Regions from separate parts of the Pararhizobium sp. LjRoot238 genome, predicted to be linked through region 2. Evidence: riboswitches for the same ligand, from Rfam matches in the RefSeq annotation. Region 2 holds a riboswitch; each other region holds the start of a gene.
What was found. Region 2 has a riboswitch for cobalamin ahead of ACSQ3F_RS28450 (ABC transporter substrate-binding protein). Riboswitches for the same ligand answer to the same signal wherever they lie in the genome.

Region 1 (7,443 bases), on a different contig from region 2:
GTGCGTGCCTTAGTTCTTCCGTATGCGCGGAGGCTTTACCCCCCTCTGCCCTGTCGGGCATCTCCCCCTCAAGGGGGGAGATCGCTGGGGGACGCTCTCGTTTTTCCAAGTCGCTCGCGGCAAGTTCGAAGTCCGCTTCGGACTGACCAGATTGCCGCGGGTCAATCTCCCCCCTTGAGGGGGAGATGTCAGCGAAGCTGACAGAGGGGGGTAACTCTCCGCTCGGGACGAACCCGACCGTCTTCTTCCACGCTTCGACGCCGATCACACCCTCGCTCGGCCACCAGATACCGGCCTTGAGCAACGGCGCGGCAGGCTCCGGTTTTTCCGAACCGTCGATCAGCGCATCGGCATAGGCGAGCAGCCGCGCCATATTGTCGGCACCGCCCTCGGTGAAATAGGCCCACATCCGGTTGCGGTCTTCGGCGGAAACCGTCGAAAACGGCTCGAGGCCGGGATCCGGCTTGTCGTAGCCCGGCAAAACGGCGATCTGGAATTTATGCGTGACGGCAGCCGCATGCAGTGCCTCCAGCACGTACTGAAAGTAGCTCGCGCCGCCGAGCGGGCGGACGATGATCAGCTTGGCATGCCGCGCCGTGCGCTCGACATAGGTATCGACCGACATCGGATGTTTCAGCGTCAGCAGACTTGCGACCCGCAGGCTGGATTTGCCTTGCCGCGTGCGGTGGGCGGCGGCGATCGCCGAAAGCTCGGTATCGGCAGCGGACAGGAACAGGACATCGGCGGGCGATTGACCGAGGTCGATCGCTTCCTCGCCGTCCGAGATGGTGCCTTTCTGGGCTAGGAGGAGATGCATGGCATTCTCCGGGGGCCGAAGTACCCCCCTCTGTCTCTGCGTGACATCTCCCCCTCAAGGGGGGAGATCGAGAGCAAGCGGCACCTATAACCACGCACACGCAACTTTGAATGCGAGGTTGCCCCAGCCAATCTCCCCCCTTGAGGGGGAGATGTCCGACAGGACAGAGGGGGGTATGCCGCAATCACCATTCTCTAAACCGCCGCTGCAATCGCAGCGCGCACGGCAGCCTCGTCCATCTCGTGCAAGCCGATCACCACAAGGCGGGTGCCGCGGGTCTCGCCCGGCGCCCAGGCGCGGTCGAAATACTGGTCGATGCGGGCGCCGACGGCCTGGATCAGGAGGCGCATCGGCTTGCCGGGCACGTCGGCGAAACCCTTGATGCGCAGCACGTCGTGTTCCGCGATGACGGTCTTCAGCTTTTCGACAAAGCCCGCCGGATGAGCGATCGCACCGAGTTCGACGACGAAGCTGTCGAATTCGTCGTGATCGTGCTCCTCGCCGTTTTCATGCTCCATTTCATGATGGGACTTGCGGTTGGCGATGTCACTTTCGGTGCCGACGCCGAGACCGAGAAGCACGGCGGCCGAGACTTCGCCGTTCTTCGCCTCGATCATCGACGGCTTGCGGCTGGTGCGTGCGGCGACTTCCTTGCGCACGAAGGCGAGGCCAGTGGAATCGAGCAGGTCGGTCTTGTTGAGAACGATCAGGTCGGCGGCAGTGAGCTGGTCCTCGAACAGTTCCTCGATCGGGCTTTCGTGATCGAGATTGTCATCCTCGACGCGCAGGGCATCGACCTTGTCGTGATCATCGGCAAAGCGGCCGGCGGCAACGGCGGCACTGTCAACGACGGTGATGACGCCATCGACGGTGACTTCGCTGCGGATATCCGGCCAGTTGAAGGCGGCGATCAGCGGTTGCGGCAGCGCAAGACCGGACGTCTCGATGACGATGTGGTCCGGGCGGCTCTCGCGCTCGAGCAGCTTCGTCATGGTCGGGATGAAATCGTCGGCGACGGTGCAGCAGATGCAGCCATTGGTGAGTTCGATGATGTCGTCCTCGCTGCAGGCTTCGGCGCCGCAACCCTTCAGCACGTCGCCGTCAACGCCGAGATCGCCGAACTCGTTGATGATCAGCGCGATGCGCCGGCCATCGGCATTCTCCAGGATGTTGCGGATCATCGTCGTCTTGCCGGCGCCGAGGAAGCCGGTGATGACGGTTGCCGGGATCTTGCCGTGAGCGGCTTTTGCTGTGGTCATGGATCAACCCTTCATTTTCAGCGGCAATCCGGCCGCGATAAAATAGACTTCCGCGGACTTCTCCGCGATAAGCTGGTGCAGCCGGCCGGCATGGTCGCGGAAATCGCGCGCCATGCGGCTTTCCGGCACGATGCCGAGCCCGACCTCGTTCGAAACGAACACGAGCCGCGCCTGCGCCTGCGGCAGCCATTCTGCCAGGTTCTGAAATCCTGCCGCCAGGTCGCGATCCTCCATCATCAGATTGGTGACCCACAGGGTCAGGCAATCGATCAGGATGACGCGGCCGGGCGCGTCGATCGCTTTCAGGCAGGCGGCAAGTTCAAGCGGTTCCTCATGCGTCTGCCAGTCTGGTCCCCGCCGTTCACGATGCTCGGCAATCCTTGCCTGCATCTCCCCGTCCCACGGCCTTCCCGTCGCGACGTAATGCATGTCGAGACCCGACGTGGTGACGAGTTTTTCGGCGAACGTCGATTTACCGGAACGAGCGCCGCCAAGAACCAACACGGGTCCTGTTTTCGTCGATGTCATGAAACGATCCCAGCCTTAATGTTCGCGGGGAAATACGCAGGCGCTGAGGCGAGAAACGCAAAAATGGCCGCTGGGGGAGCGGAACGAGAAAGCCATGACAACCTCCGTGCTGGCATCGGGAGTGTCTCTCCCTGGATCGGGCACGATGCCCTTCAGGATGGCAGGTCTCCTGGCTCACGGCGTCACGAACCTCGTCAAAGGCCCGAACGGGTCCGCCTCGCCTTCCCGGAGTTTTTCGACATCACGAAGAGGTGGACGATTCGTAGAGATAGAGGCGTCCGGCCCCGGCTGATCGTGGTGCCACTCCAGTGGCTTTTCCGGTTGGACCGGCCATTCCGCGGCCGCACCACGCGGCCTGTCCGGAATACCGGTTTTCCCGGATGGCGAACCCTGACCGTTCTACAGTCGCGGGGTCGGCTGCGATAAGAATGCCCGGCTTGGGTCCATCCCTTCACATTCCCATTTACTCCCGAACCGAAACGCCGGTCCGGGAACCATCCAATGGCTGATGATTAGGCGCTCGGTCGAACCCTGTCAATTGAAAGACCGGCTGCTCGAGGCTTCACGGCATCAATGAATCGAGCCACCGCGCGTCGAGTGCCGTTTCGAGTTCGGCCGCGACATCATCGAGCGCCCGATCGACGGACTGACGATAGTTTTCGCCGCCGCCTTCGATGCCGAAACTTTTGAGAAGGGCGGCGCGATAGGCGTCGCTGGTAAACAGGCCATGCAGGTAGGTACCGCTGACCCTGCCATCCGCCGAGACGGCCCCATCGGCGCGGTGGTCAATGATCACGGCAGGACGAGCGCAGTCCGATCCAGTCGTCCGGCCCAAGTGGATTTCGTAACCCTCCAGCGCCACATCATAGACGGCCGAACGGGCATTGCTGTTGCGCACCGTCTTTTCCGGCGCCATTTCGGTTTCGACGGACAGAAGGCCCAGCCCCTCGATCTCGCGCACATTTCCCTCAATGCCGTGCGGGTCGGTAACGCGGCTTCCGAGCATCTGGTAGCCGCCGCAGATGCCGATGACGTGGCCGCCGCGCCGCACATGCGCCTGAAGATCGCGGTCCCATCCTTGAGCGCGAAAATCGGCGAGATCGGCGATCGTCGCCTTCGAGCCCGGAATGACCACCAGGCCGGCATCGACCGGGATCGGCTCTCCGGCGCGGACGAAGACGAGATCGACCTCCGGTTCGGCGGCCAGCGGGTCGAGATCGTCAAAATTGGCGATACGCGACAGGACGGGAACGGCGACCTTCAGCGCCTTGCCGCCGCCCCGCGCCAGTCTTTCCAAGACGACCGAGTCCTCGGCCGGCAGGCGCCCAGCGCTCTTCAACCAGGGAACGACGCCGAAACACGGCCAGCCGGTAAAGCGCTGAACAGCCGCGACGCCGTCATCGAAAAGCGAAACGTCGCCCCGGAACTTGTTGATGAAATAGCCACTGATCATTCGCCGGTCTTCATCGGACAGGATGGTATGGGTACCGACCAGCGATGCGATCACACCACCGCGGTCGATATCGCCGACAAGCACCACCGGAACGTTGGCGCGCGTGGCAAAGCCCATGTTGGCGATGTCGCCGGCGCGAAGATTGATCTCGGCGGGCGATCCCGCCCCTTCAACGATAACAAGATCACGCCCGGCACCGACCGTTTCGAAGCTTTCCATGACGGCGTCCATCAACTTCGGTTTCAGGGCCTGGTAGTCCCGTCCTCTCGCCTGCCCTGCCACCTTGCCCTGCACGATGATCTGGCTGCCGGTATCCGACTGGGGCTTGAGAAGGACCGGGTTCATGTGAACCGAAGATGGTACCCGCGCGGCCATCGACTGCAGCCATTGGGCACGGCCGATCTCGCCGCCATCATCCGAAACGGCAGCATTGTTGGACATGTTCTGCGGCTTGAACGGGGCAACCTTTACCCCGCGATTGCTCATGAGCCGGCACAGGCCCGCCACGAGTACCGTTTTTCCGACATCGGAGCCGGTCCCCTGAAGCATGATCGTCTTTGTCATGACGTCTCGTCTAGCATTGCCGCCGCCACAAGCAAAGCCATGTTTTGCCGTATTTTTGCCGCCTTTTCCGGCGTGGGCTCACGCGTTATTTCCGAACGCTGCAAGACTTGCGCTGCTTCATCGTCAGACTATCCGGAAAACGACATCGGACGACGAAAACGATTATTGCCTGGCCCCAAAACAGGCGTATATCGGCGCCAATCAAATCACGGAGCGGAATAGCTCCACACCCAAGGTCATACCCCGATGCTGTTCATCTTCTCAAAGCCCAATTTCGTGCAGATCGCCTGGAACTCCAGAGCGCCGGAAAACCAGTCGCGCGTGCGCAACACCGTGATGCCGACGCCCTTCGGTCCGCTCGGCCTTATCCGCACACGCAGCGTCGGCTGATCCCATTCCTCCCGCAGACGACCATTCGAACCGCGCTCAGCCAGGGGCGCGGTTTTTTTCTTTTCGATTTGTGTATTTCGGGGCTCGGAAACGCGAAAACCGCACCCGCCCCTCGCGGAGCCGTGCGGCCTGCCAAATATACACATGGCTCCTGCGGCATACACCCGCAGAACGCTCCGGCCCGGGACGCAATACCTGATCCGGGCGGGCGGCAGGTCCCCCCGCCGCAGGCAGACAATTAGCCTGACAGTGTTACCGGATGGTTAGTGAGAGCTTAACCAAAGGTGAATTCGGCTTTTTTTTGAGTTTTTTTCGCCTTCCGAAAAAAATACATTTGAAGGCGCATACGGAACACAATTTGTCTGCGGTAAAACACGCTCTAAAACGGCTTTGTGAAGCAGCGCTAATTTTGCGCCAAGAACTAACGCATTTGCACAAAAATCTTGCCCGGCTCATAAAATTCAACAGCTTGCGCGTGCGTTTTCGGACCGCCCAAACGTCGCTGGCGTTCCGCAAAACGATTCCGGAGGTTGATTTCTCCAGAGGAATACTTACGCTGCCCATGACGGTAAAAAGAGAAGCGACCGGAGACAGGTTTCGCGGTCAGACAAGAAAACTCGAACATCGTCGCAGCGGGGATGAAAGACTAGTTTTTGCCTAAAAGCCCCGGCCTGCTTGAACCTGAACGATTGGGCGCCCAGGACTGCAGTATTCTGGTCCGCCCCAAAGATTTTTGGCTGCATTAAGACTGGGAGGTCTTAAACATGAAGAAGCTCCTCGCTTCCACTATTCTCGCCGCCGGCCTTTACGCTATGGCCGGATCGGCGCAGGCCGCAGAGTGCGGCGAAGTCAGCATCGCAGAAATGAACTGGGCATCGGCCGGCGTTGCCGCGCATGTCGACAAGTTTATCCTTGAAAATGGCTACGGCTGCACGGTAACGCTCGTTACTGGCGACACCATGCCGACATTCACCTCCATGAACGAGAAGGCCCAGCCCGACATGGCGCCCGAATTGTGGGTCAATGCCGTGCGCACGCCTCTCGATGCCGCCATCAAGGAAGGCCGCCTGATCGAAGCCGCACCGCTGCTCAGCGAAGGTGGCGTTGAAGGCTGGTGGATTCCGAAGTTCGTCGCCGACGCAAATCCCGACATCAAGACGGTCCAGGATGCGCTGAAGCATCCGGAACTGTTCCCGGCGCCCGAGGATCCGTCCAAGGCTGCGATCTACAACTGCCCGTCGGGCTGGAACTGCCAGGTATCCTCCGCCAACCTCTACAAGGCGCTGGGCGCCGAAAAGCTCGGCTTCGAGTTGATCGACACCGGTTCGGCAGCCGGTCTCGACGGCTCGATCTCCAACGCCTTTGAAAAGAAGTCCGGCTGGCTCGGCTATTACTGGGCTCCGACCGCCATTCTCGGCAAGTACGAGATGACGCGTCTCAGCTTCGGCGTGGACAACGACAAGGCCGAGTGGGACTCCTGCACCGCGGTTCCGGATTGCCCGAATCCGAAGGTCAATTCCTATCCGACCTCGGATGTCTACACCGTCGTGACCAAGGCATTCTCCGAGAAGGCCGGCGTTGCCATGGACTATGTCAAGGTCCGCAAGTGGGACAACGGCACGGTCAACAAGGTTCTCGCCTGGATGGATTCCAACCAGGGCACGAACGAAGATGCAGCAAAGCACTTCCTGGAAAACTATGCTGACATGTGGAGCAAGTGGCTCGCGCCTGACGTCGCAGAGAAGGTCAAGGCCGCTCTCTAAGGACGAATGGCGATGGACAGCGAAGCCTCAAGCTTCGCTGTCTCACCCTTGTGACGTACCTGAATGATCCGGCAACGCAGCAGATCGCGGCAACCGGAAGACAACGGACAGTGCCCGGCGGCGTGAAGATGCCGCCGGGTTTCACCAAATGCGAATGTGGAAACGAAGGACGTCGCAAACGGCATAGCCGCCTGCGGCGAAACTTGTCACATTCTCGAAATGCCGGGGTCCGCAGAGACCACCCAAGTTTGCGCGCGCCTGAAGCAGGCCCGATGACGCAGCCGGCCATATATAAAACTTCCGGTTTAAAGGGGAACGACATGGCAATATGCACTTACTTGCCAGATCTGCTTTGTAAATTTCCGGCGATCGACGACACGACAATCCGCATGGCCCGCAAGAGCGTGGACGAAGGCTTCAAAGGCCTTGTCCGCAGCTACGTGAATGCCATCGATGCGCTCGTCCAGCCGCTTCAATGGTTCTTGAACTACCTCGAAAAACTATTCGTCGGTTCGCCCTGGATCGTCATTCTCGCCGCGATGGTCGCGATCGTCTATTACGGCAGCCGCGACATGCGCATCACTGTCGGCACCATCGTATCGATGTTTGCGATCGGCCTTGTCGGGCTGTGGAACGATACGATGGTCACGCTGGCCATGGTCACGGTCT
Region 2 (7,443 bases):
CGACGGCAAGGGCGTAATTCTGCAGCAGAGAGCCCTGCGCCATCGAAAACAGGCCGGCCCGCACTGGCTTGGCAAGGACGGGCGCGGCGCGGTCATATTCCGGCACGATGACCAATAATGCTTGCCGGGCTATTGGACGGGTGAGGAAATCGTGATTGGCCCTGCGGGCCGCCAAGGACAGGACCGGCTGCTCGGCCAGCGCCGGCGGCGAGGATCTGCGATGGCGTGTGGTCAAGAAATCCAGCAGTTCAGATACGGAGGGCGCCCCGCCGTCCCTTCCGCGCGCCCAGTCCGCCAGCCGCATCGCGCCGTCGCGAGCGTTGAAATCGAGCAGCGTCAGAACCGTTTCCGGCAGCCACTCCTCCAATCTTCTGCCGCCGCGCGCCTCGAGCCGAGCGTCGTGCTCGCGACACCAGAAGTTCCAGGGAAACGCTGCACCCTTTCGATGGATATCGGGCGGGCAACGGGGGCAGACATATCGGCAGCCTGGGGCGACCATCAGCCGGGCATGCGGTGCGATTTCCTCGAACGTCATCGTCCGGAGCGCCTCGGCCGTCATGCCCGTGCATCCTGCCAGCATCCAGTTCCAAGGGGCGAGACGACCTATTATATTCGAGTTGTGGATCGGCGGCTCGACAAGAGTGAATCGCACCGGGTTTGCCGGAGGCTTCAACTCATGAGAGATTGGAGCCGATATGAGCAAAACGACGAACAAATTTTCACCTGAAGTCCGTGACCGTGCCATCCGTATGGTGCTGGATCACGAAGCCGAACATCCCTCACGGTGGGCGGCCGTTTCATCGATCGCGGCCAAGATTGGTTGCTCACCGAATACGCTGCACGATTGGTCAAGAAGACAGAGGTCGATAGGGGCAAACGAGCAGGCCTGCCGAGTGATGTCGCCGAGACGCGTTGAATTTCAATCTCCAGTGGGTCATGTGTGGTGCAGCTTCACACCTATGTCTCCGGGTTGGACAAACGATTCTATGGTCCACATAACCGGACTCGTACCCGTGACCATGAGGACGATGGTTTCGCTCGGTCGCCTTGAGCGGATTCGAACCGGAGACCCGTAACTCGATAGTTGATCGCATAAAGCCCTATTACAACTCAACTTTGTGGCAGCCAGGTTGAAATGTCCGCTCTGGCGCAAAGTTAAAATGTCACTTGGCGCTGCCATACGGCACGACGACCAGCCCCGACCGGACCGGCTGGGCCGGGTTGCAAGGGAAGGGAGGGGCGGGTGAGAAGCACCCATCGGCTTGAGCTTTGAGATTATTCGACCGGTACTTCATTCCGCAGCATCAAGCTTGGAGTGCGCCTGCTGACGCCGGGCAATCGCCGCCGCATCGTTCATGAAATCCGTCTTCCGGCCCGGCTTTCGACCGCGCGGCTTGTAGCCGTTCTTCTCGCTGTTGGTCTTGACCTTCGGCGTTGGCAGCTGATCCTGCCGCTCCTTGATGTAGGCCAGCACATCGGAAAGCCGCTTGTTCTCGGTGATCGCCGCATGCGTCACCCGCTGGTCCTTGTAGAACACCCGATACGGCAGCGAATGGCCTTTCCAGCGCACGTCGAGCCGACCATCCGCATAGGCATAGGTCTCGACATAGCGGCCGACCAGCCCGCGGGTGACATCGGTCTCCTCCAGCATGATCCGCTGGCGCTCGAACGAAATGGTCAGCTGTGCCGTGATGTAGCGTTGCTCACGCTTGCACAGAATGTCCTTGAGCCGGTCCGACGCAAGATTCACCGGCCGATGCAGATCATCGGGCCGGGCAGGGATGCGCGCAAACTTCGCATTGTGGCGCTCCATGAAGCCCGCCAGGAAGGCATTGCCTCTATCCATGTCGGAGACCTCCGCCAGCCGCAGATCCTTGATCAAGCGGTCCTGCAACGTCCGGTTCGCACGTTCGACACGGCCCTTGGCCTGGCTCGAATTTGCGCAAAGAATCTCGATGTTTAGCTCACAAAGCGCCCGCCCGAACTGGGTCATGCCTTGGCCACCCTTGGCATCCTTCTTCGCCACTCTGAACACCGAATGCTTATCGGAATAGAAGGCAACAGGAGCACCGTGATCCCTCAAATAAAGCTCCAGCGCCTCGAAGTAGCTGAACGCACTTTCCGATCGCACGAACCGCAACTGCATCAGCTTGCCGGTGGCATCGTCGATGAACACCAGCAGCGAACACGGATCGCCGCGATCCTCGAACCAGCGGTGCTCCGAACCATCGATCTGCACCAGTTCGCCATAGGCCTCCCGGCGCAGCCGCGGCTGATGAAACGTCCGACGCTGCTTGCGCGACAGCCAGAGGCCAGCCTGCGACATCCAGTGCCGCAACGTCTCGCGCGACACCGTCAGCCCATCACGCTCGGCAAGCTTCTCGGCTGCCAAGGTCGGACCGAAATCGGCATAGCGCTCGCGTACGATCGCAACAGCATAATCGCGCACGCCGTCGCTGATCCGATTGTTCGATGGACGCCCGATCGCCTTGTGCCGGATCGACGCCGCACCGGTCGTCCTGATCCGCTCCAGCAGCCGGCGCACCTGGCGCTCGCTCAAGCCCAGAACATGCGCCGCCGACACCATCGTCATCCGGCTGTCAATGACCTTCGACAAAACCTCGATCCGCTGCAGATCGCGCTCGCTCATCGCAATCAATCCCATCCGCAATCTCCCACGTCATCAAAACGCGGGCAGTGTGACATTCCAACTTTGCAGAAACAGGGCACTTCAACTTTGCGGCTACAAACTTTTGAGACGTAAGGCGATTTATGGAACATCCATAAGCGATTGAATCGGCGGCAGTATCAATACTCGACGACCTTGAAGGCGATGCCGATCAGTCGATCCGATACTGGACATGGTACCGGCCGTGATAGGCTGAGCGTTCGATATGGGCGCGCACGCCAAAAACCTCGGCCATAAGCCTTTCCGTCAGAATATCCTCCGGCGCGCCCGCGGCTACGACCTTGCCCTGGTGCAACACGGCAAGGCTGTCGCAGAACATCGCTGCCAGATTGAGATCATGCAGTGCAACGATGCTGGTCACCGGCAGCCGCGCCACCAGGCCGAGGATTTCCAATTGATGTTGGATGTCGAGATGGTTCGTCGGCTCGTCAAGCAGCAGTTCGCTCGGTGTCTGCGCCAGTGCGCGGGCGATGTGCACGCGCTGGCGCTCGCCGCCGGACAGCGTATGCCAAAGCTGTCCGGCGCGGCCGGGCATGCCGACATGGAAAAGAGCGGCATTTACCGCCGCATCGTCCGCGGCCCCCCAGGGTGACAACGGGCCGCGATGCGGCGTGCGCCCGAGCCGCACGACGTCGAGAACGGTCACCTGCGCGTCAGTCGTTGCCTGCTGCTCGACGAAAGCGACGCGGCGGGCAATATCGAGGCGGGACATTGCGGCGATATCGGTATTTCCCAGCGAAATGACACCGCTTTTGACGTTGCGCAGCCGACAGATGAGACGCAACAGGCTGGATTTGCCCGACCCATTGGGGCCAAGCAGGCCAAGCGTCTTGCCGGGCGCTACGTCGATGCTAATGCCGTCGACGATCATCTCGCCGGCGGCCAACCAGTGGACGTCACGGACGGAAATGCTCAAACCGGTCTCCTCGCCTTGTAGAGAATGAACGCGAAGGCCGGGGCGCCAAACAGCGCGGTGACGACGCCGATCGGCAGGATCTGCTGCGGAATGATGATGCGCGATGCAATATCGGCGGTGACCATGAAGATCGCGCCCATCATCGCCGAGGCAGGCAGAAGGCGGCCGTGCGATGGGCCGGCGAGAAACCGCGCCGCATGCGGAATGACCAATCCGACAAAGCCGATGGAGCCGACGATACTGACCATGGCCGCCGTCATCAGCGCCGTTGCGCCGAGAAGGATGATGCGAACACGGCTGACCGCAATGCCCAGAGCCGCCGCTGCATCGATCCCGAAGGTAAAGGCATCGAGCGCTCGGGCATAGAACATCGACACTGCAAAACCGACGAGAGCGACTGGAGCGGCCAGATAGACATCCGGCCAGCGCACGCCGGCAAGGCTGCCGAGCAACCAGAACATGACGCCGCGCGCCTGCTCGGCATTGGCCGATGTGGTGACGATGTAGGACGTCAGCGCGGTGAAAAGCTGCGATCCCGCTACCCCCGCCAGAATGATCCGGTCCGCTCCTCCGCCGGCCCCTGCCGCGAGTGCCGAGACGAGAACGAAGGCCGTGATTGCGCCGATGAAAGCGCCGGCTGACAACGTCAGGACGCCATAGCCGAAGCCGAGGATCATGACCGCGACCGCCCCGGTGGATGCGCCGGCGGAAATGCCGAGCACATAAGGCTCGGCCAGCGGATTGCGCAGCAGCGCCTGCAGGATCGCGCCGGACAGCGCAAGGGCCGCACCGGAACTCGCGGCAAGAAGCGCACGGCTCAGCCGATAGTCCCAGACGATGCCCTCATGGATGCGGCTGAGTTCGAAGGACGCGCCGAAAATCCGGTTGGCCACGGCCTTGCCGGTTGTTGTGAGCGGGATGGAGATCTCGCCGATCGAGACGGCGAGGCTGACCATGAAGGCGAGTGCGACAAGCGTCAGGATGGCGAGCGCCAGGCGCGCCCACCATCTTTCGCCGGTCACCACAGGTTGACCGATAGCCGCAAGTGTCACTGCGACAACCCGAATGTCTTGATGCCTTGCGCCAGGGTCTCGATGCCATCGATGGTGCGGATTGTCGGGTTCATCGACTGCGCATCCATCCGGACGAAGCGCCTGTTCTTGACCGCATCCAGCTGGCTGGTGACCGGATCCTTCTCCAGGAAATCGATCTTCACCGCCGGATCGTCCGCCGCGTAGCGCCGGCGGTCCATGGTGGCGATGACGATGACGGACGGATTGGCCTCCGCGATCGTTTCCCAGCCGACCAGAGGCCATTCCTCCTCGGTCGTCACGACATTCCTGACGCCGATCGTCTTCAGGATATAGGCTGGAGCGCTGTTCTTGCCGGCGATGAAGGCGTCGCCCGCGACTTCCTTGCTCGAAAACCAGAAGACGACGGGAATCTCGCCGAGCTTTCCACCGATCGAAGCGACAGCGTCGGATTCCCGCTTTTTCAGGTCGGCGATCAGCGCATCGCCGCGATCCCTTATGTCGAAGATTTCCGAGAACTCACGGATTTCCTGGTAGATCAGGTCCATCGTGAAGAGTTGCCTGCGCACGCCATCGCCGCCATCCGTGTTGACCTTGGCGACGCAATCGGCCGGCGAAACATAGGTGTTGATGCCGAGGCCTGAAAACTGCTCGCGCTTGGCGACCGACCCTTGCGGCCCGACATGCCATTCGAATTCGGCGGCGACGAGATCCGGCGCCTCGCCGACGACGGATTCAAAGCTCGGATCGTTGTCGGCAAGACGCTTGATCTTCCGGTTTTCGGCCTCATATTCTTTCAGCACCGGACCGACCCAGACGGCGGTCCCGGCAATCTTGTCGGCCAAGCCGAGCGAGAACAGGATTTCGGTCATGCCCTGACCGATCGAGACAATCTTCTCCGGCGGCTTCTCGAAGCGGACGGTCTGGCCACAATTGGCAATTTCCAGGGGATAGCGCGTCGGCGCAGCCGCGGCCGGTGTGCAAAGGCTCCCCAACGCAACGACTGTTGCGGAAATCGGCGCGAGGATACGGGAAAAGGCGACAAAGCGCCCGGCAAGGCGGTCGAAATCGATCATGACGGTTCCTTTCCGGGCAACCCCGCCCGGGTGAGTGGATATTGCTTTCGACGGCAGGTCTCCTGGCTTGCGAATATGTGCTTTGCGTCTGCCTTCCCGCGAGACCAGAGGCTCGCAGTGGCATGGTGCCTCAAAAAGGCGCCACAAGGACGATCGGCAATCCGCTTACAGTTGCGGGGGCAGCCACGGTCTTGGTCCCTGTTGGGTCTTCCGCACCGTGTTCCCTATTAATCCCCTCGAAGTCATCCATCGGGGAACCGTCGGCAATGATGTAGTCCGAGCGCGGCGGCGGCGTCAAGGCGAACGGTGCCGCTGTCAACCGCGCGATTGACCAGTCCTGAAGCACCGCCGTGCGGTTAAGGCATCAACTGGCCGCCATTGACCTCGATGATCTGGCCGGTGATGTAGCCGGACAAAATGGGCGATGCCAGGAAGAGATAGGCGCCGACGCAGTCCTCCGGCGAGCCGACCCGGCCCATCGGCACGGTACGCCGTTGCGCATCGAGCATGTCAGGGCTGGTGTAGCGTTCGTGGAATGGCGTCGCGATGATGCCGGGCGCCACGGCGTTGACGCGGATGCCGTCGCCGACAAATTCCTTGGCGTGGCCGCGGGTGATGGTCGATACGAAGCCTTTGGCCGCCGCATAGAGAATAGCGCCATTGCCGCCGCCATTGCGGGCGGCGATCGACGTCGTATTGACGATGAAGCCGCCCTGTTTGCGCAGCCAGGGATGCGCGGCCCGCGTCCCGGCAAGCACCGAGCGGGCGTTCAGATCCATCACGCGCTGGTAGTGCGCATCGCTCATTTCGGCGGTCGCGACGCGACCGAGCATGCCACCGGCATTGTTGATCAGCCCGTCGAGCCGGCCGAAATGACCGGCGGCCTCCTCGACCACCCGTTCAGTTACCCCATCCGCGGATACGTCGCCCTGGACAAGCACCGCCGTGCCGCCGGCGGCCTCGACCTCCGCCAGCAGGTCGGTTGCCGCCTGGCGGCTCTCATTGTAGTGAATCGCGACGCTTGCGCCCTGGACAGAAAACGCCCGCACCAGCGCGGCGCCGATGCCGGTCGATGCACCGGTGATCAGAACCGCTTTTCCGTCGAGATCGGGGATCCGGATCCCCTGCCACATGTTCAGCTGGCCAGCCATGCGTCGCCCCCGGTTTCAGGTCCACGTCATTCATTCCGGAAGCGAGATAACGCTCGGGCCGGAATTGTCCAGCTTCGGCGGACGACCGCCCGACCAGCAAAAGGCCCGGAACATCGCCCGGGCCTCTGGCATTCCACGCGATCGATGATCCGCGGTTATTCGGCTGCAGCAGCCACCGCACGGCGGCGGCCGATCGTCGCCTGGGTTAGCAACAGCGCGCCGACGGCGCACAGCGCTATCCCCATCGCCATCGGCACCGCGGTGCCATCGAAGAAGACCGACGCAACCACCATGGCGACAGCGGCCGTGACGAAATGCAATGTTCCCATCAGCGACGAGGCCGTGCCGGCGATCTCGCCGTGATCCTCCAGCGCCAGAACCGCCGTCGTCGGGATGACAAGACCAAGACAGCCATAGCCGACGAAGAGGAAAACAGCCAACACGGGCAACTGGTTGAAGCCCAGGCTCATGACGATGGCCATTGTTGCCATGGTCAGCGCGAAAGCGGTGACGGCGACACGCATGACGCGCACGAGGCCGAAGCGCTCGCCGAACCAGCCGGTCGCCTGCGATACGCCGA
Region 3 (7,443 bases), on a different contig from region 2:
GTGTCGATGATGAGGGTCATGCAGCTTCCAAAAGTCGATGGGAGGCCCGAAAGGGCAGGGCTTTGCGGTCTCTATTACAGGGCTCGGCGGGATATTGCCAAGCGCATTCGGCGGGCGTCGCGGACTGTGCCTGATCGATACAGCCCGCTTCAAGATTTCTTAAAATGCGACAGCTTCGATTAGCGGAGCTGAAAGTTGGACATGCTAGCTGTTGCGTCCTACACCCTGCCGGAGCGCAAATGGCCAACAAGAAATCCATGCCCAACGACCTTGCCCTGCGCATCGCCACTGCCATGCACCAGATGGGCATCGACGCTGTCCCGAGAAACTACGAACTGGTCTACGAGGCCTATGCGGGTGCCAACCCCGAACTCGTGCGGGACTTCATCGCGCTCGGCAAAAACAAGTCGCAGGCCGCGCTCGACGAACTCGGCCGCAAATACCTGCCGCATCACCATGAGGCGAGCGTTCTGGCGCGCTCGACGACGATCGTGCGTGATGAGATGAGCAACTTCATGAATTTGCTCTCGCGCGAAAAGAACTCGCTCGACGATTATGGCCGGTTGATCGGCGAGGCGTCGAAGGCACTCGTCGTTTCGGACGAGGCAAGCCAGGCGGCATTGAAGAACTCGATCCAGGCTCTGAAGCGGGCAACCGAACGGCAGGTATCGCAAAACGCCGAACTGGAGCAGAGCGTCACGGCCCAATCCAACGTCATCGCCGGCGTCCAGAAGGAGCTTGCCGATTTCGAGGCGACGAAATTCTCGGATGCCGTGACCGGCCTTGCCAACCGCCGCGCTTTCAACAAGGCGCTGGCCAAGGTCTATGCCGATCCCGAGCTGCCGCTCGCCTGCGGCGTTGCGATTGCCGAGCCGGATACCAGCCAGCGGCTCTCCGGTGAACAGGCCGCCGCGATCGCCGATCATCTCGCCCGCCATATCGGCGGCATCACCCAGCAGGCCTTTCCGCCGAGCGAACTGGCGGCGCGTTTCGACGGCGTCCGCTTCGGCTTCCTGATCAATGCGGGCGAGGAGCGCGAAGTCGTGCGCCTGATGGCGCTGCTGCGTTCGGCCCTGCGCGGCGTCCATTTCAAGCATCCGAAAACCGGCCGCAGCCTTGGCAGCGTCACGCTTTCAGTCGGCGTGTGCATGTCGCACAGCGCCGGCAATGCGTTCGATCTTGTGGGAACTGCCGAAAAGGCGCTTGCCAAGGCACAGGCCAAGGGCGGCGACTATACCGTCGTTCACGGAGCAGAGGACGAGCAGCCGGCGGGGCGGGACTGGCTGATCTACAAGCGATAGGCGGCTGCCGCGAAAGCGTCAGAGGCTGTTGATGATCTTGCGAAGCTGTTCGTTGCAGGCGCCGAGCAAAAGCACGTTTTTCAGGGCTTCCTTCGGATCGCGAGTGCGAAACAGGAGGCCGTTTTCGTGGACGCTGCGGTTGAGCGTGAGCTTGCCTTCCTCCGCGTCGAGTTCGGTCGCGACGGCGAAATACATTCGCGAATAGCCCATCTTGATCTTCTCGAAGAAGTGCTCGTCGTCGCCGATGTCGGAGAAGAAGTTGGCGATGTAGAACGACCACCGGACATCGTCGAACTTGGCGAACTTCGTCCGCGCCGCGGTCACGTGGCAATAGCCGAGATGCGGGCTGCCCGAAAGCGTGCGATGGAAAATCAGCTTCGGGAAGCGGATGGAGGCATGGAAGCCGTTGATGCGTTCGTGCGTTACGGTGCCGGCAGCCTCGAGCCTGCGGCCGGTGCGGGCGGCCACTTCCTGATGGGTTAGGTAGCGTTTTTCCTCGGCGCTCCATTGCTGCGGCCGGTTGATGCGCCCGGTGCGCAGGAATTCGGTGTGGACAGCGCTCTTCGGCGATTGAACCGGTTTCTTGACGGCAGCAGCGTCGAAATATCTCAAGTTTGCCATCGGCCTGCACCAGGATTGCGTCGGAGTGCTGGGGCACACCGCGGCGGAAACGTTCATGAGGAAAAGCTACATTGCGAGGGTTAATGCAGTCTTTCCAAGCATTACCCGCCCTCCATGGTGCGAGGCTTGCGCTTTCAACCGGCCCGTCGCGCCGCAATATGTCGCAAAGAGACAGTCTCTGCACAGAATTTGGCGGTGTGTGGCGGAAAAGGCGCCATCTGCCGAAAAATCAGGAAACTCCGTTGTTTCTGCTTATAAAATAGCCACTCCGGTCATCTGGAAACGCAACTGTGCGTGTGTCGCCATTCTGGAACCGGATGTCGCTAATCGGCGGCTGTCCGGCCAGATCTGCAGATTAGATGAAGACACTCAAGGTGCCGCCTTTATAGGGAGGGCGGAGAATTGGGAAGCCGGTCGAAATCCGGCGCTGCCCCCGCAACGGTGGTGGAGCGAAACCTCGGCAAAAGGCCACTGGAGAGATCCGGGAAGGCGCCGCGACGGTCCGAAAGGACAGCTCCTGAGCCCGGAAACCAGCCTTGTTTGTGAAATTGATGTCTGGGTTGCGGCGGGCAGCCGGAAGGAGAACCAGTATATCCACGCGCACTCCCGGCGCGGCGGTGGTTCCTTTCCTGCTCGCTCAACCGAAAAGTGGCGAGCACAAGGAAACGAACATGGATCTCCGCAGCGAAGTCCTCCGCAAACTCAAGACCCGCCGCGACGGGCACAGCCTGGAACAGGCCTTCTACACCGATCCCGATCTCTACAAGCTCGACATGGAGCAGATCTGGTACAAGGACTGGCTGTTCATCGGTCATGACTGCGAAATCCCCAAGGCCGGCAACTATTTCACCGTCCAGGTCGGCGATTATCCGGTCGTCGTCGTCCGCGATCGCCAGGGCGCTGTCCGGGCGCTTCACAATTCCTGCCGCCACCGCGGTTCGCGCGTCTGTGCCGGGCAGAAGGGCTCGTCGGCCAAGCTTGTCTGTCCCTATCACCAGTGGACCTATGAGCTCGACGGCAAGCTGCTCTTCGCACGCCAGATGGGCGAGGATTTCGACAAGGCGCAGCACAGCCTGAAGCCCATCCATTGCGAAACCATCGGCGGCTATATCTTCATCTGCCTCGCCGAGGAGCCGATGGATTTCCAGCCGATGCGCGACATGGTGTCGTCCTATGTGACGCCGCATAACCTGAAGGACACCAAGGTCGCCTTCGAAAGCACGATCATCGAAAAGGGCAACTGGAAGCTCGTCTGGGAAAACAACCGCGAGTGTTACCACTGCGCCGCCAACCATCCCGAGCTCTGCCGCACCTATCCGGAAGCGCCGACCGCGACCGGCGTGCAGGGCGCCAAGGACGATCCGATCATCGCCGAGCACTGGGCGAAATGCGAGGCCCAGGGCCTGCCGAGCGAGTTCAGGATGTCGCCGACCGGTCAGTTCCGCGTCGCCCGCATGCCGCTGATCCAGGAGGCCGAGAGCTACACGATGTCCGGCAAGCGCGCCGTCAAGCGTCAACTCTCCGACGATGTCAGCCAGAGCCATATCGGCACGCTGCTGATGTTCCACTATCCGAGCACCTGGAACCACATTCTGGCCGACCACGCCATCACCTTCCGCGTGCTGCCGCTCGGCCCTGAATTGACCCAGGTGACGACGAAATGGTTGGTGCACAAGGACGCCGTCGAAGGTGTCGACTATAACCTTGAAGAACTGACGCATGTCTGGACCGAGACCAACGATCAGGACCGCCAGATCGTCGAGGAAAACGCCTTCGGCATCCGCTCGCCCGCCTATCAGCCCGGCCCCTATTCGCAGGAGCATGAAGGCGGCGTGATGCAGTTCGTCGAATGGTACGTCAACTTCATGCAGGATCGCCTGCACGGAGCCTCCACCCCTCTGGTCCGGGTTGCCTGACATGACGATTGCTTCATCCTTCCGGCACTTCGACGAATTGCTGCCGTTCAACGACCGGCAGCATCTCCTGGAATGCATCTCCGTCACCGCCGAGGCTCCGGATGTGATGACCTTCGGCTTCAAGGCCGACAAGGACAGCTGGTTCCGCTACCTGCCGGGCCAGTTCGTCACGCTTGAGCTGCCGGTTAAGCCGGACGATCCGGTGATGCGCACCTACACGCTGTCTTCGACGCCGTCGCGGCCCTTCTCGGTGGCCGTGACCGTCAAGGCGCAGGCATCGAGCATCGGCACGCGCTGGATGTTCGAGAACCTGAAGCCCGGCATGAAGCTGAAGGCCTTCGGCCCGCTCGGCGATTTCTCCTTCGCGCGCCATCCGGGCGAAAAATACCTGTTCATCTCGGCGGGCTCCGGCATCACGCCGATGATGTCGATGACCCGCTGGATGGCTGATTGCGCCCCGCAGACGGACGTCACCTTCCTCTCCTGCGCCCGGCAGCCGGACGATCTCCTGTTCCGCGATGAACTCGAGAACATCTCCCGTAACATGCCGAACCTCAATCTCGGCTTCATCGTCGAAACCCACGCGCCGCGCCACGGCTGGCACGGCCTGCGCGGCCGTATCGAGACGTCGAAGCTCGCACTGCTTTCCCCGGATTTCCGCGACCGCACCGTCTTCTGTTGCGGGCCGGAGCCGTTCATGCGCGGCGTGAAATCGATGCTGGAAAGCGTCGGCTTCGACATGAACCGCTACCACGAGGAAAGTTTTCAGCCGGCCGCAGCGCCTGCATCGGAAGAATTTGCGGTCGGTGCAGGAGCCGAGGTCGACGCCGCCGCCGTCTCCACCGTCACCTTCACTATGGCCGGCAAGGAGGCCAAGTGCCAGCCGGGCCAGACCATCCTGCAGACGGCGCGCGCCGCCGGAGTCCGCATCGGTGCCGCCTGCGAAGGCGGCCTCTGCGGCACCTGCCGCGTCATGAAGGTCTCCGGTGAGGTCGAGATGCACCACAATGGTGGCATCCTCGACGACGAGATCGACGAAGGCTACATCCTCGCCTGCTGTTCGCGGCCACTCGGGGACGTGCAGATCGAGGCGTGAGGACACCGGGCTTCCCCGCACGACGTGTTTGACGGGTGGTGCCCTTTCAAAGGGGCGAGGTTCGGGGCGTCAACTCGAACCAGTGCCGAACCGGGCGTTAGTAGGAAACGCGCACGCCGCCGGAACTCGAAGCGCCGAAATCCGGCTGCGGGTATGCGCCTTGCCACTGGCTATAGGTCGTATTGTTCGCGCCGGTACTTGCGCAGCCCGAAAGCGCCAAAAGCACGATTGCGGCGGCTGCGATGAGAAACTTCAAAGGCATAATTTTCTCCAATCATGGCAGCTTGCGAAGCCTCAACAGGACGGACAGGGATTCTCTCGCAAGTGACCTTCGATGGCAAGCCGGGCTGTCTTGCAGACGTGCGAGATGATCAGTCACAACGGCGCCGGTCTTCCGGGGATTCTGGCCCCAAGCCGGACTGTGATGGTTCCAGCCGTTTCGCCGTTGTGACTATGTTTCAGCGATTGTGAGCGGCGCGGCCGTCAGAATTCCGCCCATTCTTCCTGTTTCACGGCGACATTGCCATTTGAGACGGGACGGCTGGCGGACGCGGTTCTGCGTGGCTGACTTGACGACGCCATGACCGATGCGGTCTGGCGCAGTGCCGCCGCTTGCGACGAACTGTTGCCTCCAAGCTGGAACTGGCTGATCAGTTCGCGCAGGCGTCCTGCCTCGTTGGCAAGGGTTGCACTCGCAGCATTGGTCTCTTCCACCATCGCCGCGTTTTGCTGCGTCACCTGGTCCATCTGGTTAACCGCCGTGTTGACCTCGGAAAGACCGACCGACTGTTCGCGGGCGGATGTCGCGATTGCATCCATATGATGATTGATCGTCACGACGAAACCTTCGATGGTCTTGAGCGCATCACCGGTCTCGCGCACCAGCTTCACCCCGCTTTGCACCTCGACGCTGGAATTCCGTATCAGGTCCTTGATCTCCTTGGCGGCCTGGGCGGAGCGCTGCGCAAGTTCCCGAACCTCCTGTGCTACGACAGCGAAGCCCTTTCCGGCATCACCCGCGCGTGCCGCCTCGACGCCCGCATTCAGTGCCAGCAGGTTGGTCTGGAAAGCGATCTCATCGATGACGCCGATGATATTGGAAATCTGGTTCGAGGATTGCTCGATCCGTCCCATCGCATCGACCGCATCGGCAACGACCGCGCCGGACTGGGTGGCGCTCGTGTTGGCCTGCACTGCAATGGTGCGTGCCTCATCCGCACGTTTCGAGGAATTGGTCACGTTGACTGTAATCTGGTCGAGGGCAGCGGCGGTTTCCTCCAGGGATGCCGCCTGTTGCTCGGTGCGCTTCGACAGGTCTTCGGCACTCTGCCCGATCTAACGGGTGCCGCTGTCAAGAGAGACTGTGGATTGCGCAACGGCACGCAACGTTTCACCAAGCTGGGCAACAGCGGCGTTCAGATCATGGCGCAGCGCTTCAAAATCAGGAGCGAAGGGTTCGTTCAGTTCGAAGGCAAGATCACCAGATGCGAGACGGCGCAGGCCAGCCGCCAGACCCGACGTCGCTTCCTGAAGACGCTTCTGCGCCGCAGCCTCTGCTTCCGCTGTCAGACGGATGCGATCAGCCTCGGCCTGCACACGGGATGCTTCGGCTTCCTGTTCCAACCGCCTGTTGCTGATTGCCGCCTGACGGAAGATATCCACTGCGCCGGCCATTTCGCCGATTTCGTCGGCGCGACCAGCAAAGGGAATGCCAGTTGCCGTGTCGCCACCCGCCAGATCGCTCATCGATGATGTGATCCGCGTGATCGGCTTGACCACGCCGGACATGACAAAGAACACCGCACCAACAACGATCAGGGCAGAGAACCCGATGAGCAGATACATCAGATTGGCGGTATCAGTGTAGGTCTCTACTGATTTTTCACTGGCGTGCTTTGCGCCGTCCAGATTGATCTGCACCAGCTCATCAACAAGGGCAGTGTTTATCTTGGCCTGCTCGGTCATGACTGTCCCGAAGACCTTGGTGGCGTCTTCGTTCTTGTTGGCGCGGGATAATTCCAGCATCTTTGTCGCCATCTGCTCATAGGCCGCAACCCCAGCTGATATGTCTTTCAGCAACTGGGCTTCACGGTCCGATGAAATCAGCGGCTCGTAGGCCTTGATGGCATCGGCTGATGCCTTGTTCTTCGCCGCTATTTCGGTCTCGACTTCTGCCATGGCTTCCGGAGTGAGGGACAGGATGTGCTTGGCATAGGTCATGCGAACCTCGCCCCGGGCAATCTTCATGTTCTTGACGACTTCCACGCTCGGCAGCCAGTTTACGGCGATCTCATGCGTGGAGCCGTTCAGGGACGACATCGCGGAAAGGGACATGGCGGCAAAGCCACCGAAAATAATGCCTATCAACACAAATATGCCGACCATCGATGCTTTGATGCTTGGTCGTTTCATCGTCGTATCCTCGTATGATTTTGGTTTCGGCGCTTGGTGTCAAAAAGCAAAATCATTCTGCCAGCGACTTTTGGAAAACGGCTAGCATGCCGTTCGT
Region 4 (7,443 bases), on a different contig from region 2:
TGGCAAAGCGCTTGCCGAGACGCCCATGGAGGGCGCCTTCCTGATACAGCGGCATCCCAAATCCCCGGAAACCGGTTCCACTTTTGCGGAATCGGGCCGTATCCGGGCGCGGGTAAACAGGATCGACCCGCACGATCCGAATATCGCCGGCCTGACGGCGCAGGCGTGGCTCGGCGGGCAGAGCGATCCGCCCGATGTCAAGGCTGGCTATCAGGCGATGGTTGAGGGGCTCTGGTGCCGTTCGATCGGTGAAATTCCGCTCTGGTATTTGATCGACAATGACCGGCGCGTCACGAGCCACGGCAACGAGTTGCAGTATTTCGTCGAAGGGACAATACATGCCGTTGCCGAGGCCCTGGCGGCGACGCTTGGTCCCCGCCTGCAACTCGATACCGCCGTTACAAACATTGCTAGAATGAACGGATCGGTCACGGTCACCACCGGCAATCGTGACGTGTTGAAGGCACGGCAGATTATCGTTGCCGCGCCGCCGGTCATGGCGTCGCGGATCACCCACGAGCCCGATCTACCGAAGCCGCTGATCGACGCATTTGGTGCCTGGAAAAGTGGCACCGTCATCAAGACGTTCGTGCGATACGGGCGGCCTTTCTGGCGCGACCGCGGATTGAGCGGCATGGTGATGTGGCGCGATGTCCTTGGTCTTTTCGCCTGCGATGTCAGCAGTCGTTGGGCGTCGGCGCTCGTGGTGTTTGCGGGAGGGCCGCTGGCTGCCGAATGGAGCGGGAAGGGGGCTGGGTTCATCCAGTCCGAAATCATCCGTCGCCTCGTCGCCACGCTGGGCAGCGAGGCTGGAGAGTATATGGATTTTCAGATGCGCGACTGGGTCGGCGATCGCTGGAGTGGCGGAGGCTACAGCGACGTCATCACCGACCTTTCAGCCTATGACGCGGAAGCGACCATTCGGGCCGGTGCGCCGCCCGTGCATTTTGCCGCTTCGGAACTGGCCCCGTCCTTTCCTGCCTACATCGAAGGTGCGATCGTCGCTGGCCGCGAGGCTGCCGAGCGCGTAATGGCTGCATTGCAATCAGAACATCAGCCGGCAAGCGCCACCAGCGCATCGGGGTCGTAGGCGAGCCGGATCGGTGCGCCGAAGGGAGTGTCGTCGGCACCGAAATTACTACCGGTCCAGTTCGGGATAGACCCGATCGAGGATGCTGGGGCGCAGCTTCTCGCCGATCAGGCAGTCGGTGGAGGGAGCGGCCTGGACTGGAACGACCTGTTCCGCCGGTTGCTGGCGGCTCACCTCCATGACCAGTTTTTGCCGGATCGCCACGGCGAAATCCTCCGATCGGCGAACGGGCAGCACGAACGAACCGGGGCCGCCGATGACGCAGTCAGCGTAATACTGGTCCAGCGAGCCAGCGCTGCCGGACGGGCGGATGATGATGGCGAGGCCATTGATGGTGGTGCCGCTCGCGACCGCCGCATCGCGGGCGGGGTCGACCGGCGGGCCGAGATTGTTCGGGCCGTCGCCGGACACGTCGATCACCCGGCGCATCGCATCATAGGGGTTGGCGGCGATGAGCTTCGACGCAAAGGCGATCGCGTTGGAAATCGATGTGCCCCGTCGTGTGTAAACCGGCCGGGCAGCAAGACGGTCGGCGAAAGCTGCGGCATCCTCGGCGTCGTCGATCAACTGCCAGTCGACCAACGAGGTTTCGTTGACGTTGCCTGCCCACTCGAAATAGCTGATGGCGATCCGCCCATTGAGGCCGGCGGTTGCCGCATTGATGAAATCCGCATGGCGCAGGGCTTCCACGTAACCCATACGTTGCACGCGCGCTTCCTCGATATCCATCGAACCGGACATATCGACGGCGAGCACGAGCGCGACGTCAACCTGTGGGCTGCTGGCGGCCGGGGTAACGGCAGCAACGCCCGAAAGACTTAAAAGCATCGCAAGTGTCGTGAACATCATGTCATCCAATCACTGCTGCCGGTCTTAAGAAGCAAAAAGTGTAGCACAGGTCATCCGTCAGGCGATCCTTTCGCATGGTGGCGAGTTCAACAATCGGTGATTTGCCGAAGCAGATGCCTTGTGGTGAAACTTGCGGTTGATTGGAGTGCTTGACGAAATGCTTTTGAAAAACGACACCGACGCGGTCCTTCTCGACCGGTTCCAGCAAGCGGCGTTCGGTTACTTCCTCGAATATGTCAATCCGGACAACGGGCTTATCGCCGATACGTCTCTTCCTGGCGCCCCATCCAGCATCGCAGCGACAGGTTTCGGCCTTTCCGCCTATCCGGTCGGCGTCGAGAGAGGCTGGATGAGCCGGCAGGATGCGGCGGCAAGGGCCCTGGTTACGCTGCGTTTCTTCGCCGAAAGCCCGCAGGGCCGCGACAAGAATGCGACGGGGTACAAGGGCCTCTACTACCACTTTCTCGACATGAGGACCGGACAGCGGACATGGCGCAGCGAGATCTCGCTGATCGACAGCGCGCTTTTTTTCGCCGGCGTGTTGACGGCCGCCGCCTATTTCAACCAGGAAAACGAGGTCGAGGCCGAGATACGATCCTGCGCGGCTATGCTCTATGCCCGCGCCAACTGGGCCTGGGCGCTCGACGGCAAAGGGGCATTCTGGCTCGGATGGAAACCGCGGAGCGGTTTTCTGCCGCATCGCTGGGAATCTTACAGCGAAGCGCTCATCCTCTATGTTCTGGCGCTTGCCTCTCCCTCCTACCCGATCGGCAAGGAGAGCTACGATGCCTTTACCGGGAAATTCGACTGGATGACGGTGAAGGGAAAGCCGTTTCTCTATGCCGGACCGCTGTTCATTCATCTTTTTTCGCATGCCTGGATCGATTTCCGCGGCATTCGCGACGCGGCCGTCGCGGCGAAAGACACAGATTATTTCGAAAACACCTGCCGGGCGATTGCCGTGCAGCGCGATTATGCGATCAGCAATCCCGGCGGTTTTGCCGGTTATGGTGCCGATATGTGGGGACTGACATCCTGCGACGGGCCTTTGCGGCCGCGCCGTCTGCAGGATGGCCGCCACCAGCATTTTTCCGGCTATGCGGCGCGCGGTGCGCCACTCGGACCGGATGACGGCACGATCGCGCCATGGGCGCCGCTCGCCTGCCTGCCATTTGAGCCGGAGGCCGCGATCTCGGCGACACGCCATGTCGTCTCGACCTATCCCGGGGTCATCGAAGAGGGACGGTTTCTCGGCAGCTTCAATCCGAGCGTTCCCGGCAAGGCGGCCGAAGGATGGCTCAACAATCGCAGCGTCGGTCTTGACCAGGGCATCCTGTTGATGATGATTGAAAATCATCGCACCGGCCTCATCTGGAACCTGATGCGCGAATCGCCGGCCATCCGGCGCGGCTTGAAAAGAGCGGGCTTCTCCGGCGGTTGGCTTTGAGATAAACGGGCTGCCTGCATAGAAAGAGGCGCCCTTTGGACGAGAACCCAGATACCGACGGTTGGCCGGCCTCTCCCTGGAAAGAGGATGCGCAAGCGGCCATGGCCTGGCAGGCGCAGCGATTTCCGCAGGTTGCCGCCTCACTTGCCGGCGACGACGCGGATTTTTCGTTGGTGACTGACATATGGCGCAAAGACAGTGCCGAGATCGCCGATCTCTTGGACTATCAAGGCCGGTTTGCGGCAGGAATGGATGACCGCACGAAGGGCGCTCATCTGGTCGCCTTCTGCAGCCACCAACTCAGCATCGCTGCCGGTGCCCTCTATCTGAGGACCGGGCTGGTGCCGGATCTCGATCCGGGAAGCCTCGCTATCCGTTTTGAACCGTATGCTCCGAAAAACGCGGGCGAGATTACGCTGGTCTGCCCATCCGATGCCCGCCGCTTTCATTTTCGCTTTCGCAAGTTTCGCCAAGGCCGTGACAGTGCATCCCTGTTTCACGGCAGCTTCGTTGCCAGCCTTGCGCCGGTCGTCGAAACGGTGAAGGCCCGTACCGGTTTGTCGTCGGTTGCGCAATGGCGGCTGGCTGCCGACGGCATTGCCGGCGCGTTTCTCGAAATCGGCGCGGCATCGGCGCAAGAGGAGCGAGCGATGGCTTCGGCGCTCGCTATCGTCAACACGGAAGGCTCGCCGCTCTGTTCAAGCGCATTGCGCTATCAAAAGATCGCCTCGATCGTGAGTGGCGTGCCAGTCGAGCGCATTTTTCGCCTGCGAAGCGGCTGCTGCCTGTATTACCGAACGGATGGCGGGACCTTTTGCGATGTCTGCGTGCTTCTCGACGAGGAGACACAAAAAAGCCGCCTGCGCACTCATCTCGAACGCGCAGGCGGCTGATGTTGCAAGCTGGTTCGTTATGCAGATTTCAGGAAGCGCTCGTTGAAATAACCCGAGACAAGGCCGAGCACGATCCACGAGGCAAGGGCGGTCGCCAGCGCGGCAACGGCGAATTCGGCGCCGAGAACGGCCGGAACCGGGCTCGAAATATCCGCAGGCTGCGGCGCGCCGTAGATATGCGGCGCGGCGATCGCCACAAGGCCGGCGATTTTCGCGACGATTTCGGGGCGCAGCGCAAGCAGATACAGGCCTGCTCCGGAGAGCAAGACCGTCGCCATCCACCATATCTGCCGGTCGTGCAGGTCGGCCGCCGGAAAGCCGGGCAATTCCGGCGGCAGTCCGATTGCGGGTAGCATGTGGACCGCCAGCCAACCGCAAGCGCCCCAGAGGACGCCGTTGCGAAGCGTGATTGGATAGCCGATCAGCAAGCTGATACCGGTCAGCAACAGGCTGAAACCTGTGCCGGTTACGAGATTGGCGAGCAAGGTTCCTGAAAACCGGCTCATGCCAAACATGATGCCGCCTTCGTCTTCATGCTCGCCCTCATGGGCGTAAGCCGGCGTGATCGGAGAAAATGCCGCAAGTAGTTCGCCGATCGCGGATGTCTTCTCCAGTGACGAATGCTGTTGCTGTTGATCCTCGGTGCCGGCGGGCTGTTCCGCGGCAGGCTCCTTGCCTTCATATTCTTCGGCGTGAAGGATGATCGGAACGACCCGCGCAGTCTGCGCCACCGTCGTAAAGACACCCGCAATCAGTCCAGCCACCAACGCGGCCAGAAGCGTTTTGACAATCATTTCGATACTCCCAGGTTCAAGCGGAGCGGCTGCGCGTCAGCCCTCTCCGGCTTGCTGTGTTTGAAATCCCCACGGCAAATGCCGCCCGGTGCCGCAGCACGGGCGCATGAACCGTCGAAGCGTGGTTTCATCGAAACCCGCGTTCTGCTGTCGGATCGAATGCGAAAAGCGCGCAGCTTCCCACATCAGCCGATCAATGGCAGGGGAAACCGTAGGAGTGGCGAACGTCGTGCGCGGTATCGTGCAGCACGGCGGAATTGGCGAGACCGGCGCCGAAAACCAGGAACCCGCCGATCAGAAGGGCGAGGATACCGGCGGTGATGCGGTCGTTGAGGGAGAGCGGAATGCTCGAAACTGTAGACGTAGCCATGACAACCTCCGTGATGGCGCGTGGGAAATTTCCCACCAATTGGGCACCATGCCCTTCATCAACCGGCAGGTTTCCTGGCTCGCGGCGTCAGGTGCTTGGCACCAGTGAGCCTGTCTCGCCTTCCCAAGGTGCGGGCCAAGGCCCGCGCCGCAGTGGCTTTTGCCGGATCGACCGGCATGACAAACTCTGACCGCTCTACAGTCGCGGGGTCGGCCGTGATTGAGATGCCCAGCATGGGTCCATCCGTCACGTTCCCATTTACTCCCCGGAAGCGTTCGCTTCCAAGGAACCAATTGATCCGACGATGATTATGATGTCCCCTGGCTCATGTCAATTCGACGATGCGACCCGCGATGCCGCTTTGCCGTCGCGATTGCCGAAGTTCGCTCGTAGGTCTATCCTTCTGAATTGGGGAGCAAAGTGCGCCGGTCGAGGCCGTCTACTTTAAATAACACTGAATGGTTGCTTGTATTTCTGGTTACATTTCGCGTTTTGCGAAGGAAATAGTTCTTTAGGAACCTTGCGGCAGAATACCGCGCGCGTCTATTTGCGAAGAATCATTCACAGAGAAAACAATGAAAACGGCGAGGTCCGAACAGGAATTTCAGAATATTCTTCGGAGGCTGGAGCTCGCGCTCGATGCCTCCCGGATCGGCGTATGGGAACACGATACGCAGACGGATGAAGTCGTCTGGGATAAGCAGATGCACCGGCTCTATGGAACCGGCAAGACAAACAAGCGCGTCAAGGCGGCGGTGTGGGCCAAGGCGATCCATCCTGATGACCGGGAGCAGGCAGAGGCGGATTTCGCCGATGCCATCAAAGGCAAGGGCATCTATTCGTCGGAGTATCGTATTGTTCTGCCAAACGGCAAACTTCGATATCTCCGGTCGAGGGCGCATTGCTTCGAGCAGGACGGAAATATCACGTTCATCGGCGTCGAATGGGACGTGACGGCGGACGTGCTGCTCAATCGGGAACTGCAGCGCCAGAAAGCCATTGCCGAAAAGCGCGCAGTTGCTCTCGAGGCGAGCGCCCGGCGGATCGAACATGCGGCCGAACACGACTACCTGACCGGGCTACCGAACCGCCGCTTCTTCGATCGCCGATTGGCCGAACTTTCAGAGGATGCGGGGCTCGACAAGTTGGCGATCCTCTACATCGGTCTCGACCGGTTCAAGCAGATCAACGACACGGCCGGTCACTCCGTGGGTGACAATGTGCTGAAATCCGCGGCCAGCCGGATTGTCGCCGCATTGCCAAATAGCGCCTTCGTCACCCGCATAGGCGGCGACGAATTTGCGGTTCTGATCGCCAATTTCGACTCCATCGAAGATTTGAAGACGGTCGCCGAGCGGCTGGCCCAGCAGCTGAAGCAATCGATATGGCACAATGACGAAGTGCTGCGCACCGGTGCGTCGATCGGCCTGGCGTCCGCCAGCGGTAGAAACATCGCCAATCTGCTGGCCGAAGCCGATATCGCCCTTCATCGCGCCAAGAAACTTGGCCGGGGCAGGGTGGAGGTGTTCTCGGCGCAACTCAAGGCGCAGCTCAACAACGAGCGCCGCGTTGCCAAGCAATTTGCGCGCGGCCTGGAAAAGGGAGAGTTTGTTCCCTTTTACCAGGCGCAGGTCGATGCGCGCACGCGCCGTATCGTCGGCTTGGAGGCTTTGGCGCGCTGGCGCCATCCGAAACGCGGGCTTCTGTTGCCGGGTGAATTCCTCACCGTCGCGGGAAATCTTGGCATGCTGGACGACCTGGATGCTGCAATTCTGAAAGCGGCGTTGAAAGACCGGCGCGCCTGGATGCGGCAGGGCGTGCTCGTTCCACGGATCGCGGTGAATGTCTCGGCGGCGCGGCTGTCCGATCCGCTTTTGATTGACGACTTGCAGCAACTGGACGTCGAGGCGGATACGCTGTCATTCGAGTTGCTGGAGACGATCTTTCTGGACGACAGCGAGGAAGGCGTGCTTTCCAATGTTGCTGCGCTGAAGGGTATG

Region 1: it holds a riboswitch for cobalamin, as region 2 does, so the genes downstream of both, cobU (bifunctional adenosylcobinamide kinase/adenosylcobinamide-phosphate guanylyltransferase) here and ACSQ3F_RS28450 (ABC transporter substrate-binding protein) in region 2, are expected to answer to the same signal.
Region 3: it holds a riboswitch for cobalamin, as region 2 does, so the genes downstream of both, ACSQ3F_RS01495 (aromatic ring-hydroxylating oxygenase subunit alpha) here and ACSQ3F_RS28450 (ABC transporter substrate-binding protein) in region 2, are expected to answer to the same signal.
Region 4: it holds a riboswitch for cobalamin, as region 2 does, so the genes downstream of both, ACSQ3F_RS13695 (CbtB domain-containing protein) here and ACSQ3F_RS28450 (ABC transporter substrate-binding protein) in region 2, are expected to answer to the same signal.

Annotation. Positions count from the first base shown of each region.
Region 1 covers NZ_CAXUPP020000001.1:3,130,752-3,138,194, reverse strand. Annotated here, with positions in the region: gene cobN (cobaltochelatase subunit CobN) at 1-817, opposite strand, end outside; gene cobW (cobalamin biosynthesis protein CobW) at 1,012-2,076, opposite strand; gene cobU (bifunctional adenosylcobinamide kinase/adenosylcobinamide-phosphate guanylyltransferase) at 2,080-2,604, opposite strand; cobalamin riboswitch at 2,747-3,118, opposite strand; gene ACSQ3F_RS15215 (cobyric acid synthase) at 3,167-4,621, opposite strand; gene ACSQ3F_RS15210 (hypothetical protein) at 4,868-5,011, shown strand; gene ACSQ3F_RS15205 (hypothetical protein) at 5,271-5,672, shown strand; gene ACSQ3F_RS15200 (ABC transporter substrate-binding protein) at 5,776-6,774, shown strand; gene ACSQ3F_RS15195 (ABC transporter permease) at 7,095-7,443, shown strand, end outside.
Region 2 covers NZ_CAXUPP020000005.1:147,493-154,935, forward strand. Annotated here, with positions in the region: gene ACSQ3F_RS28425 (hypothetical protein) at 1-559, opposite strand, end outside; partial or broken gene ACSQ3F_RS28430 (transposase) at 696-907, shown strand; gene ACSQ3F_RS28435 (ISNCY family transposase) at 1,292-2,665, opposite strand; gene ACSQ3F_RS28440 (ABC transporter ATP-binding protein) at 2,841-3,560, opposite strand; gene ACSQ3F_RS28445 (FecCD family ABC transporter permease) at 3,602-4,561, opposite strand; gene ACSQ3F_RS28450 (ABC transporter substrate-binding protein) at 4,654-5,712, opposite strand; cobalamin riboswitch at 5,748-5,989, opposite strand; gene ACSQ3F_RS28455 (SDR family NAD(P)-dependent oxidoreductase) at 6,069-6,863, opposite strand; gene ACSQ3F_RS28460 (multidrug effflux MFS transporter) at 7,019-7,443, opposite strand, start outside.
Region 3 covers NZ_CAXUPP020000001.1:272,469-279,911, reverse strand. Annotated here, with positions in the region: gene ACSQ3F_RS01510 (L-threonylcarbamoyladenylate synthase) at 1-20, opposite strand, end outside; gene ACSQ3F_RS01505 (diguanylate cyclase domain-containing protein) at 240-1,301, shown strand; gene ACSQ3F_RS01500 (DUF6656 family protein) at 1,320-1,922, opposite strand; cobalamin riboswitch at 2,278-2,475, shown strand; gene ACSQ3F_RS01495 (aromatic ring-hydroxylating oxygenase subunit alpha) at 2,594-3,838, shown strand; gene ACSQ3F_RS01490 (2Fe-2S iron-sulfur cluster-binding protein) at 3,840-4,934, shown strand; gene ACSQ3F_RS01485 (hypothetical protein) at 5,032-5,196, opposite strand; partial or broken gene ACSQ3F_RS01480 (methyl-accepting chemotaxis protein) at 5,418-7,289, opposite strand; gene ACSQ3F_RS01475 (hypothetical protein) at 7,180-7,431, shown strand.
Region 4 covers NZ_CAXUPP020000001.1:2,808,761-2,816,203, forward strand. Annotated here, with positions in the region: gene ACSQ3F_RS13670 (flavin monoamine oxidase family protein) at 1-1,090, shown strand, start outside; gene ACSQ3F_RS13675 (DUF1194 domain-containing protein) at 1,139-1,936, opposite strand; gene ACSQ3F_RS13680 (glucoamylase family protein) at 2,097-3,386, shown strand; gene ACSQ3F_RS13685 ((2Fe-2S)-binding protein) at 3,422-4,279, shown strand; gene ACSQ3F_RS13690 (CbtA family protein) at 4,297-5,073, opposite strand; gene ACSQ3F_RS13695 (CbtB domain-containing protein) at 5,267-5,443, opposite strand; cobalamin riboswitch at 5,491-5,752, opposite strand; gene ACSQ3F_RS13700 (bifunctional diguanylate cyclase/phosphodiesterase) at 6,019-7,443, shown strand, end outside.